One region of the Chryseobacterium sp. RU33C genome, then DNA from elsewhere that is predicted to be linked to it. Evidence: riboswitches for the same ligand, from Rfam matches in the RefSeq annotation. Region 1 holds a riboswitch; each other region holds the start of a gene.
The links. A riboswitch is a leader RNA that binds a small molecule or an ion and turns the genes downstream of it on or off. The one in region 1 is predicted to bind S-adenosylmethionine.
Positions count from the first base shown of each region.

Region 2: another riboswitch for S-adenosylmethionine. It lies ahead of BW946_RS14950 (alpha/beta fold hydrolase); the one in region 1 lies ahead of BW946_RS09420 (SusC/RagA family TonB-linked outer membrane protein).
Region 3: another riboswitch for S-adenosylmethionine. It lies ahead of BW946_RS06405 (TonB-dependent receptor plug domain-containing protein); the one in region 1 lies ahead of BW946_RS09420 (SusC/RagA family TonB-linked outer membrane protein).

Region 1 is NZ_FTMT01000009.1:30,751-35,081, reverse strand. Features, by position in the region: gene pckA (phosphoenolpyruvate carboxykinase (ATP)) at 1-1,480, shown strand, start outside; gene BW946_RS09425 (type II 3-dehydroquinate dehydratase) at 1,644-2,051, opposite strand; SAM riboswitch class I at 2,295-2,394, shown strand; gene BW946_RS09420 (SusC/RagA family TonB-linked outer membrane protein) at 2,478-4,331, shown strand, end outside.
Region 2 is NZ_FTMT01000018.1:12,066-16,396, reverse strand. Features, by position in the region: gene BW946_RS14955 (MGH1-like glycoside hydrolase domain-containing protein) at 1-1,247, opposite strand, end outside; SAM riboswitch class I at 1,436-1,542, shown strand; gene BW946_RS14950 (alpha/beta fold hydrolase) at 1,603-2,547, shown strand; gene BW946_RS14945 (ACT domain-containing protein) at 2,547-4,085, shown strand; gene BW946_RS14940 (O-succinylhomoserine sulfhydrylase) at 4,210-4,331, shown strand, end outside.
Region 3 is NZ_FTMT01000005.1:61,454-65,784, forward strand. Features, by position in the region: gene BW946_RS06400 (alpha-amylase family glycosyl hydrolase) at 1-2,106, shown strand, start outside; SAM riboswitch class I at 2,199-2,303, shown strand; gene BW946_RS06405 (TonB-dependent receptor plug domain-containing protein) at 2,396-4,331, shown strand, end outside.

The DNA of each region.
Region 1 (4,331 bases):
GCTTACGGAATCTGGCGCAGTATCGGTAAAAACAGGAATTTTCACAGGTCGTTCACCTAAAGACAGATATATTGTTCAGGATGATGTTACAAGAGATACAATTTTCTGGGATGGTAAAGTAAACCTACCTACAACAGCAGAAATTTTCGGGTCTTGTAAAGAACTAGTGCTGAACCAGCTTGCTGAATCTAAAAAGATTTATGTAGTAGATACATTCTGCGGAACGAATGCAGATACGAGACTTAAAGTAAGATTTATCGTTGAAGTAGCATGGCAGGCGCATTTTGTTACTAATATGTTCATTCGTCCTTCTCACTACGAACTTGAAAACTACGGTGAGCCGGATTTCACTGTAATCAACGGATCAAAAACAACAAACCCGAACTGGGAAGCTCAGGGATTAAACTCTGAAAACTTCATTATGTTCAACCTTACTGAAAAACTACAGATCATTGGAGGTACCTGGTACGGAGGTGAAATGAAAAAAGGAATGTTTGCCATGATGAACTATTACCTTCCGTTAAAAGGTATGGCTTCCATGCATTGTTCTGCGAACGTTGGAGAGAAAGGTGATGTTGCTTTATTCTTTGGTCTTTCTGGAACAGGTAAAACTACTTTATCAGCAGATCCTAAAAGATACCTTATCGGTGACGATGAGCACGGATGGGATAACAACGGAGTATTCAACTATGAGGGAGGATGCTATGCTAAAGTGATTGACTTATCTGAAGAAAAAGAACCGGATATCTTCGCTGCCATCAAAAGAGATGCACTTCTTGAAAACGTTGTTATTAACAATGGAGTAGCAGATTATACAGACGGTTCAATCACTGAGAACACAAGAGTTTCTTATCCAATATATCATATCAACAAAATTGTATTGCCTTCTAAAGCAGGTCATGCCAAGAAGATTGTATACCTTTCAGCAGATGCATTCGGAGTACTTCCTCCGGTTTCTATCCTGAATGAAGATCAGGCTCAGTACCACTTCCTTTGCGGGTATACATCAAAATTAGCCGGAACGGAAAGAGGTATTACAGAACCTGAACCATCTTTCTCCCCTGCATTTGGGGAAGCATTCCTTACATTACACCCAACAATGTATTCTAAAACATTGATCGGTAAAATGCAGGAACACGGTGCAAAAGCTTATTTGGTAAATACAGGCTGGAACGGTACAGGAAAGAGAATTTCGCTTAAAGATACCAGAGCAATCATTGACGCAATCATTGATGGATCTATTGATAATGCTCCTAAAGCTCAGGTTCCAATTATGAATCTTGAAATTCCTACTGAATTACCAAACGTTTCTGCAGGTATTTTAGATCCTAGAGATACCTATGAAAATGCTTCGGTATGGGAAGAAAAAGCAAAAGATCTTGCTTCAAGATATATCAAGAATTTTGAACAGTACTGTGATACTGAAGAAGGTAAGAAGTTAGTAGCTTCAGGACCTCAATTACAGGAACAAACTATTTAATAGTTAACCATAAACGTACAAAAGCCTCATCAATGATGAGGCTTTTGTATTTTATTTCTCAAAATTTAATAGATTTTTGCAGCAGTGCAACTACTGACATATGTTTTTTTTCTATAATTATCTGTGAAAATCTGTGCCATCTGTGGGAAAATAAACGACTGAATTATTTCAGACTCAATAAAGCCAATCTATACCCATCCATTCCAAAGCCAGATAAAACGGCATCCGTATTAGCGGCTGTTACAGACTTCTGTCGGAATTCTTCTCTTTTGTAGATATTGCTGATGTGAACTTCTACTTTGGGCTTACGAATATTTTTTAAACAATCAGCAATTGCATAGGAATAATGGGTGAAAGCTCCGGGATTGATCACTACCGCATCAAAATCATCCTCCTGAAGTCTGTTGATAAGCTCACCTTCAATATTAGACTGGTAATATTGTAATTCATAAGCCTGAAACTCGGATCTTAAATTTTCCAAATAACTTTCCATAGAAACATTTCCATAGATTTCCGGTTCTCTTGTGCCTAACAGATTGAGGTTAGGGCCATTGATGATCAAAACTTTCATGGCATAAAATTAAAAAGTTTTTTCAATAAATCACACAAAATTAAGGTATACTGAATTTTCATGCTATTGAATTATTGACAATGATATTTGTCATGTTTGAATAAATGATAAGGTCTGCAACTTCTTATTGTAGTGGGTTTTATTAAAAATTTATGTTAATTATTAAAAAATTATCATGAAAAATAAATAAGTCTACTTGTTTTGTAGACTAAAAGTTTTTAGCTTTGCAATCATATTTCGATCGGCTTATAAAGAAAGATGGAGGGAACTGACCCTGTGAAATCTTAACAACCTACCTCGTGGGGCAAGGTGTTACATTCAGCCTTTTAAGGAAAAATAAGCATTTGGTTTGTCGTATTTATCGATGCCCTTTGCTGACTTTTCTGCAAAGGGTAAAATTTTAATATATGATAAATAAAATTGATTATGATTAGCAAAAATTTATTCAATTCTAAAGCATGGATACCTCCGGTTGCTGCTTTTTTTCTGGGAATAACCAGCATCAATGCACAGAATTCCATGCCGAAAAAAGATAGCCTTCATGAAAAGGAACTTGATGAGGTAGTAGTGGTAGCGTACGGAAAAGCAAAAAGAAACAGCTATACCGGTTCTGTAGCTACAATTTCCAGCGATAAAATCAATAACAGACCAGTTACGAATATTACCAAAGCACTGGAAGGACAGGTTGCCGGAATTCAAACTACCAGTGCATCGGGACAGCCCGGCGCAGTTTCTACCATCCGTATCAGAGGAATTGGCTCAATCAGTGCTTCCAGTGATCCTTTATACGTAGTGGACGGGATTCCTTTTGACGGAAACCTGAACTCCATTAGCCCAAGCGATATTGAATCTATAAGTGTTTTGAAAGACGCTACAGCAAGTGCTTTGTATGGTTCAAGAGGAGCAAACGGGATTATTATCATCACTACAAAATCAGGGAAAAAAGGAGAAGCCAGAGTTAATTTTAATATCAGTCAGGGATTCTCAGGAAGAGCTGTCAAAGATTATGAACAGGTAAACACAGATCAATACTTTCAATTATATTGGGAAGCATTAAGAAACGGATATCAGTCTGGCAAAGTTTCTTCTCAGCAGGCTGCACAAATGGCAACTGATAATCTTGTTTCGACCCTTGGAATTAATCCATATGGCACTGCTTATCCAAAACCGGTAGGAACAGATGGGAAATTATTACCTGGTGCATCGCCGCTTTGGAATGATGACTGGAGAGATATTTTACAGAGAGTAGCTTCAAGGAATCAGGTGGATCTTGATATCAGCGGAGGAAGTGATAAAAGCAATTACTTCTTTTCACTGGGATATCTGGATGATAAAGGGATGGCGATTGAATCCGGTTTTAAAAGATATAATACCCGATTAAAAATCAATTCCGAAGTGAAAAAATGGCTTAATGTTGGAGTAAACCTGAATTATACAAACAGTATTCAGCAGGCGCCTACTTCTTCGGATTCCAAGGCGAGTAACATCATCAACGCAGCAAGATTTATTCCTTCATTCTATCCTTATTATGAAAGAAATGCAGATGGTACTTATATTTTGGATGCTGATGGAAACCCGGTTTATGATTTTGGAAAATACAGGCCTACGAATGCGCTTCAGAATCAGAATGCCGCTGCAACACTGCCTTTAGACAAAAACGAAAACAAAGAAGATAACTTCTCCGGAAAAGGATTCATGGAATTCACTTTCTTGCCGGAGTTGAAATTCAAGACCAGCTTCTCTGTGGATTTAGTGAATTATAACGGACATTATTACTCAAATCCATTATTGGGGCAAGGCGCTGAAATTGGAGGTTCGGTAACGAAAACAAATACCAGAACACTTTCTTATACAACCAGCAATATTCTGACGTATGATAAAAAGTTTGGAAAGCACCATGTAAATGCTTTAGCAGGACACGAGTTTTATAAATACGATTATCAGACCATTTCAGGAACGAGAAGCCAGTTTTCACTTCCTTATTATTATGAACCGGATGCTGCTTCTCTGCTGGGAAGCTTCAGTGGGAACAGCAATAAATTAAGCTTATTGAGTTTCCTTGGAAAAGTAGAGTATGACTACAATAATACTTACTTTTTATCTGCATCGGGAAGAGCAGACAGTTCTTCGAGATTTGCGAAAGATAACAGATGGGGGAGATTCTGGTCAGTAGGAGGTTCATGGAAAATTTCGAACGAGGAATTTATTAAAAGCCTGAATGTTTTCAATCAATTGACATTGCGTGCCAGCTACGGAGGTCAGGGGAATGATAAATTACTT
Region 2 (4,331 bases), on a different contig from region 1:
TACCATGGATATTCCCATTTATCAGGCATAGAAATAATATCCTTATTATGGAGATGATTCCATTCTGTATTTCTTACATATTCGTTGAAATTTCTTGGTGCTTCAAAGTTGGGATCACCTTTCAGCCATTTTCCTATATTATAATGATAGAACTGTTTATTCCAGAGAAGTCCGGCAAAAGCCTGTCGCTGTACATTTCTTTCATCTTCGTTTACGGTGTCATTCTGAATTTCTTTATAAAATTCCTCAGCTTCAGCCTGCCGCGTATTGAAAATGGCATCAAAGTTTTCAAAAGGCTCATCGGTCTCTTCAGGGCATAATCTGAATTCAAAAACTTTTGATTCTCCGGCTCCGATAAGCTCATCAATCAGAAAAGAGGCTTTTGTTCCCCGCTTTTCGGGATTTACTGTATTCGTTTTATCAGTAATGAAATTATTGATTCCGTCTTTGAAATACATATTTTCAGGAGCAGGAGCTCCGTAAAGTTTAGACGTATTGGTTTCATTATCACAAAATACACTTTCTGAGTTTGAGTTCCTGGAATAGAATTTCTTGATCGAAATGCTGTCGTGTTCAATGTTAATACTTCCGTCGGGAGATGCATTGATTTCTCCCTTATACGTATTGTATCCCCATTTCCAGTTGTTTCTGAACCATACAGTCGGAGCTACCAGAATAGGAGCTTCATGCTGACTTCGATTGCATACTGTTATTCTGGCAAGAATATCATTGTGATCGGCTTTACAGTATTCAATGAAAATATCAAAATATTCATCATTATCGAAAATTCCGGTATCGAAAATCTCATATTCCGGTTGCTTTTTGCTGCGTCTTCCGTTTTCTGCAACAAGCTCATCGTAAGGAAATTCATTAATTGGATATTTATACACCATTTTCATATAGCTGTGAGTAGGCGTATTATCCAGATAATAAAAGATTTCTTTGATGTCTTCCCCATGGTTCCCCTGAGGATTGCTCAATCCGAAGAACCGTTCTTTTACCATTTTGTCCTTCTTGTTCCAGAACGAAAGAGCAAAACACAAAAGCTGCTTTACGTCAGAAATTCCGGCAATGCCTTCTTCACCCCAGCGGTAGGCATAGCTTTCGGCATTATTATGATTGGTAAAGTTCCAGGCATTCCCGTTCGGGCTATAATCTTCGCGTACATTTCCCCACTGCCGGTTACTTACATAAGGTCCCCAGTTTTTCCATTTGATATCTTGTAATCTATCTTTTTCGGCGGTCATATCTCATCATTTTTCCACACGAAGTTAGTTTTTTTGACAAGTAATTCCAATTTTTTTCATCTGAATAATTATTAATATAGTCTTGAAATGCTTGTGTTTAAGGGCTTTTTTAAATATTAAAATAATTTTTTTTTGAAATTAAAAGAAAAGAACTACCTTTGCATCATTCGTTCATTCAAATATTGAAAATGTTATCAAGAAAGGTTGAGGGATTAGACCCTATGAAACCTTAGCAACCCTTTGTGCAAGCAAAGAAGGTGCTACGTTCTACCAAAGTATTTTGGACAGATAACTTACTGAAGTTCTTTTCAGCCATTTCCTGTGGCATTTTCAATTGTATTAAAATTTAATAGAATTGAAAACAGAACTAAACTATATTAATCTTTCGTATCAAACAAATTCCCAAAAGGAATACCATATCCCGTTAAGCTATCAGCTTTTTGGGAAAGATCTGTTTACAGCCCCTGTCATTTTAATCAACCACGCCCTTACCGGAAACTCAAATGTATCCGGAGATAAAGGCTGGTGGAAACAGCTGGTAGGAGAAAACCAGATTGTTGATACTGATCAATACACTGTTCTGTGTTTCAATATACCCGGAAACGGATATGACGATTTTTTAATTGAAGACTATGAAGACTTCACCCCTTCAGATATTGCCGCAATATTTCTGAAAGGACTTGAAGCTTTACATATCAAAAATTTATATGCCATTATCGGAGGCTCTCTGGGAGGAGGGATTGCCTGGGAAATGCTTGCCAAGCAGCCGGATCTCGCAGAAATATTTATTCCCATAGCCTGTGATTACAGAACACACGACTGGCTTCATGCGCAGTGTCTGGTTCAGAAATTTTTATTGAATGATAAAGAAGAACCATTACAGAAAGCGAGAATTCATGCCATGCTGTGTTACAGAACTCCACAGTCACTCAATGACAGATTTCAAAACCAATATAATCAGGAAAAACAACGCCTGGAATCAGAAGACTGGTTGGTTTATCATGGTAATGCACTGAACGAAAGGTTTAGTTTAAAAGCATACAAGCTGATGAATCATCTCTTAATGAATATAAACGTTGCTGAAGAAGCACTGGAGAACATACAGGCACGAATGCACATGATCTCCGTAGATACAGACTTATTCTTCCCTGCTTCTGAAATCCGGATGTGTTTTGAAAACTTAAAAGAGAAAAATAAGGATGTTTCTTATCACGAGATCCAATCTATACACGGGCATGATGCCTTCCTAATGGAATATCAACAATTAAATAATATCATTAAAAACATTTTACAGAAGTAATGAAAAATGCTAACGAAATAAAATTTTTGAAGAACAGATCAATCGTCAAATTTGAAGGAGAAGATTTCCTGGGAGAAATCGGGATTGACGGACGTATTTTTAAAGCGCTTACTTTAGCGCGCATCAGTGTAGGTGTAATTTCTCAGCAGGCCGTAGAAAACGGAATTTCTATTCTGGTTCACGCCAATGATGCAGAAAAAGCAGTAGCCTGTCTTATTGATGAATTTGAAGAAGAAAGAAAATCAGGAAAAGTTTCCCAGATCTATAGTATCAATAATGTTTCTGTGATTGGTTTTGTAGCAGAAGATTTCAATAAAGTCTTTGCTGAGCTGGCAAGAAATAATGTTTTCCCATTGCTTTTAAATCAGGTGGCAGGAGAAAACAGAGTCAATATCGTAGTGACTTCTTCACAGGATGAAAAAACAAAAAATATCATAGAATCTGAAATTTTCAAAAAGCCAAAGACAGTTCATCTGGCTATCATTGGTCACGGAAACGTAGGAAAAACACTGATAGAACAAGTGCTTGAATCAGCAGAAGAAATTAAAAAACGTAAAAAAATTGATCTTAAAGTAGTCGCAGTAGCCAACTCTAAGAAAATTGCCTTCAACAAAAAAGGATTTGATGCCAATTGGAAAGATGAGGTTTTAACCGCAGAACATCCATCGAATGTAGAAGAACTGATTAATTTCTCGAACGAAAATCAACTGGAAAACCTGATCGTTGTAGATAACACAGCCAGCAAAGATTTTGTTAAAAACTATCATGCTTTGGCAGAAAACGGATTTGATCTCGTTTCTTCCAACAAAATTTTTAATACGCTTCCCATTGAGGAATACAGAAAACTAAGATATACGTTGAGCAAAAACAACAGACGTTATCTGTATGAAACCAATGTTGGTGCAGGTCTTCCGTTAATTGACACCATCAAATTATTACACCTTTCAGGAGAGAATATTACAAGAATTAAAGGCGTATTCTCAGGAACATTGAGCTATGTTTTTAATAATTTTTCTTTAAGAGATGATAAATTTTCAACCATCATCAACGAAGCTCTTGAAAAAGGATACACAGAACCGGATCCAAGAGAAGACTTATCAGGAAATGATGTAGCCAGAAAACTATTGATTCTTGCGAGAGAATTAGACTTAATCAATGAATTCGGAGATATCAATATCCAAAATCTGGTTCCGGAAAGCTTATTGGAGGTTTCAAAATCAGAATTCCTTTCAAGACTGGAAGAACTGGATGATGAATACCAGAATATAAAAGAAAATCAGGAATCTGGACACGTATTGAGATATGTAGGTGATCTGCACGGTGATCTGCAGACAGATAAAGGCGAGTTGGATGTGAAACTCATTTCAGTTCCTGCAACTTCCGCTTTAGGTCAGTTAAAAGGTTCAGATTCAATCTTTGAAATTTATACAGAAAGTTACGGAGAAAATCCAATTGTTATCATGGGAGCCGGAGCCGGAGCACAGGTAACGGCAAGAGGTGTATTCGGGGATATTTTAAGAGTAAGTGAAACAAAATAATATTTAATGTAACAATCTAATAATGTATCAGTTTACCAATAATTGGTGTCGTTATTCTGAGCAAAGCGAAGATTTTAATTGGTACATTGTCAGACTGCTATATTGGTAAATTAATTAAAACTATATGGAAAATTTTGAAACATCAGCAATAAGAACCCAGACGGAAAGATCTCAGTTTGATGAGCATTCTACACCATTATATCTTACTTCCAGTTTTATATTTCAGGATGCGGAAGATATGAGAGC
Region 3 (4,331 bases), on a different contig from region 1:
GATCCTACCAGGGTGGGATTGGCTTTATATGCTCCGGGGAAAAGTTTTGTACATGTTATAGGAAGTTTCAATAACTGGACGGTGAATGATACATATCTGATGAATAAAGATACCACAAATCCTGATCTGTACTGGATTGAGCTCAATGGAATTACCCCTCAGCAGCTCAATACTTTCCAATACAGAACCAATGATTTAAGAAAAGTAGCAGACCCCTATTCGCCGCAAATCTTATCTTCCTATGATGATCCATGGATTTCGGCTTCTACCTATCCAAACTTGCCTGCATTTCCTGCCGGACAGGGCTTTGAAGTGTCAACATTTAAAACAGGTCAGACCGCTTATAACTGGCAGGTTACCAATTTTCAAAGACCTGCGAAACAGGATCTTGTAGTCTATGAATTACTATTGAGAGACTTTACACAGGAAAAGAACTGGCAGTCATTGATCGATAAAATTGCTTATTTAAAAAACTTAAAAATCAATGCCATAGAATTAATGCCCATCATGGAATTTGATGGAAATCTTTCATGGGGATACAATACTTCCTTCCATTATGCATTGGACAAAGCCTATGGTACTCCCGAAAAATTCAAAGAATTTGTAGATCTATGCCATCAGAACGGAATTGCAGTCATTCTGGATGTAGCATTTAATCACGCTACAGGACGTTCTCCTCTGGTAAGACTCTGGAATGTAGATCCGGATGGCGATGGCTATGGCGATGTTGCGGCCAACAATCCTTACTTCAATCAGGTTCCGAAACATTCATACAACGTATTTAATGATTTTAACCATACAAGCCTTTCAACGCAATATTACGTTGAGAGATGTCTTGAGCAATGGCTGACTGAATATCACATAGACGGATTCCGCTGGGATTTGACAAAAGGATTTACACAAAGCTGTTCCGAAAATGATGAAGCCTGTACCAATGCCTATCAGCAGGACAGAGTGGATATTATGAAGCATTACGCAGACAGGCAATGGGCTATTGATCCCAACTCTTATATGATCTTTGAACATTTGGGAACAGATGCGGAAGAACAGCAATGGGCCAACTACAGAATAGCAGAAGGAAAAGGTGTTATGCTTTGGAATAAGCAGACAGATCCTTACAATCAGAATACGATGGGATATAAGGAAAACAGCAACTACGACCGTATGAATCACAGTCTTCACGGCTTCACCAATATGAGTGCCGTAGGTTATGGAGAAAGCCATGATGAAGAGAGACTGATGTTTAAAAATCTTGCCTATGGTGCTATAAACGGAAGTTACAATGTGAAAGACCTGAATACCGCTCTTGAAAGAATGAAAACCTTCGGGGCAACTTTCTTTACTATTCCAGGTCCGAAAATGATCTGGCAGTTTGGAGAATTAGGATATGAATTCAGCATCAACAGATGCGCAAACGGTACCATAGACAACGGATGCAGAACCGATGAAAAACCCGTGGCATTCACTTTAGGATATGATACCAATGCGAACAGAAAGGCTGTTTATGATACATGGGCTAAAATCATCAATATCAGAAATACCTATCCGGTTTTTAAATCTAAAACCTACAGTATAGAATCCAATAACCTTACGAATGATCCTAATGGTCTCATTACAAGAATTTATGTGTACGATGCAGCTATTACTACAGGAATAAAGAATGTTGTCGTATTGGCTAATTATACTACTTCCGCACAGAATGTCGTGCCTTATTTTCCTTACACAGGTCAATGGCAGAATCTGATGGACAACAGTATTTCAAATGTAGCCTCCACAACAGCTCCAATCACTTTACAACCTGGAGAATTCAGAATCTTTGGAAATTATGCGGGCGCTTTGTCAACTGTAGATACCAATGCAGTCAACAAGCTATCCCTTCAGATTGCAGATAATCCGGTTCGGAACGGAATCGCTAAACTCATTTTCAGTAAAGCAAAAAACGGAGAGATTTCAATTTTTGATATGACGGGTAAAAAACTGGATACTTTCAAACTGGATAAAGAGAATGGAGCTTATAATATGAAGGTTAATTATCCGGCAGGAACGTATCTTGTACAGCTGAAATCAGATACAGGAATAGCCATTCAAAAGATGATGATTCAATAAGCTAAAACATAGAATAATAATAAAGGCAAATTTGCAGATCAGCAGATTTGCCTTTTTTTGTAAGTTCAGAAAAATAGTCTACTTTTGCAGTAGATTTATCAAGAAAGGTGGAGGGATTTGGCCCGGAGAAACCTTAGCAACCTGCACGGTTCCAGAGTGTAAAGGTGCTAATTCCAACCCTTTGGGGGAGATAAGTGAAGTCAATACTCTATATGAATTCCATTTCTTGAAGTCTTGTGTATCTGCGGAAAGATCCGTCAGGTACGTATTATTAATTGGCAGGAATAACATGAAAAAATTAATCACAGCTGTACTATTGCTTGGAGCAATTCTCGTAGCTGCTCAGGAAAGTGAGGAAAAAGGAAAACAGATCGAAGATATCATCATCGTCGGAAACCGAAATGTTAAAAGAACAAAGCTGGAAACGCCGGTTCCTGTAGATGTTATCAATATCGACAAGATCCAGAGAAGTTCTCCGCAAATGACCGCCCAGGATCTCCTGAATTATGTGATCCCTTCATTTAATGCAGTGAGACAGTCTGCTTCTGATGGTACCGAACATATTGACCCTGTTACTTTAAGAGGGATGGGTCCTGATCAGGTTTTAGTATTGCTTAACGGAAAAAGAAGACATACTACTTCTTTGGTGAATTATCAGAATACCGTCGGAAATGGCTCTGTAGGAACAGATTTGAGCACTATTCCGGTTATTGCTATTGACCGGATTGAAGTCCTGAGAGACGGAGCCGCCGCACAATATGGCTCTGATGCTATTGCGGGAGTCATCAATATTATTCTTAAGAAAAATGCAGGAGCTTCGGCAAGTCTTACCTACGGATTAACCGGAAGAAATGATGGAGATACTTACCAGGCAGGAGTTAACTATGGAACTTCATTAGGAAAAAAAGACGGTTATATTAATCTTTCCCTGCAATTAAGCCACAGAGGAAAAACCACAAGAACGCAAAATCACGATCTGGATATTTTCGGAGATAATTTCGCTTATGAATTTGCAGGTGACGCTGAAGCCGTAAAAGCTGCCAGGGCTGCAGATGATGCAGAAATTGAAAAAAGAGGATTAACGCGCGACGATTTTAATTTTCAGATCGGAGATGCCCAGATCAGACAGGGACAGTTGTTTTTCAATTCAGAATACCCTTTTAATGATAATTTTAAACTCTATTCTTTCGGAGGTTTCAGTATTAAAGAAGGAGAAGGGTTTGGTTTCAGAAGACTTCCCAGTGAAAAGTCTAATGTGGCTTCATCCATTTACCCGAATGGTTTTCAGGCAATTCTTGGATCTCAGGTATATGATATTTCTTATGCTGTAGGAGCAAAATATAATGTTAATGACTGGCTATTCGATGTAAGTAATACATTCGGGAGCAATACCTTCAATTATAATGTAAGCCATACCAATAATGCTTCTCTGGGAGCAAAATCACCAACAGATTTTTATGCCGGAGCACACAGCTTCCTTCAGAATACGGTGAATCTTGATGTTTCCAAAAATATAAACCGCTTCAATATTGCTTTCGGTGGTGAATTCAGGTTTGAGCAATACCAGATCAAAGCGGGTGACGAAGCATCTTATACTCAATATGACGTCAGTGGAAACGTTGCCACTGAAGGATCTACAGTGTTGGGAGCAGGCGGATCTCAATCCTTTATCGGATTTTCTCCCAACAATGCACTAAAAAAAGACAGACATTCCACCGCGGTATATGCAGATATTTCTTATGATTTAGATAAAAAACTCAATATTGATGCCGCTGCCAGGTTTGAAAATTATTCGGATTTCGGAAATACCTTGAATGGAAAACTTGCGCTACGATATGAGTTTGTAAAAAATTATGCAATAAGGGCAGCGGTAGGAACAGGCTTCAGAGCGCCTTCCCTTCAGCAGCAGTATTTCAATAATTCCTATGCGGATATTTCTACTTCCGGTTCAAAGATTGTGACCAAAGGAATATTCAGCAACGATAGCGAAGCCGCTAAAATTCTGGGATTTGATAAACTCAAACAGGAAACCTCAGTCAATGCAAGTGCAGGATTTACTCTGAAGCCATTTAATAAGTTGACTGTTTCCATAGATGGATACTGGATCAAAGTAAAGGACAGAATTGTGATCACCAGCAATATTACAGATCCAAGATTAGATCAGTTTAAGGTAGAAAGCGGAAGGTTCTTCGCCAATGCTATTGATACAGAAACGAAAGGAGTAG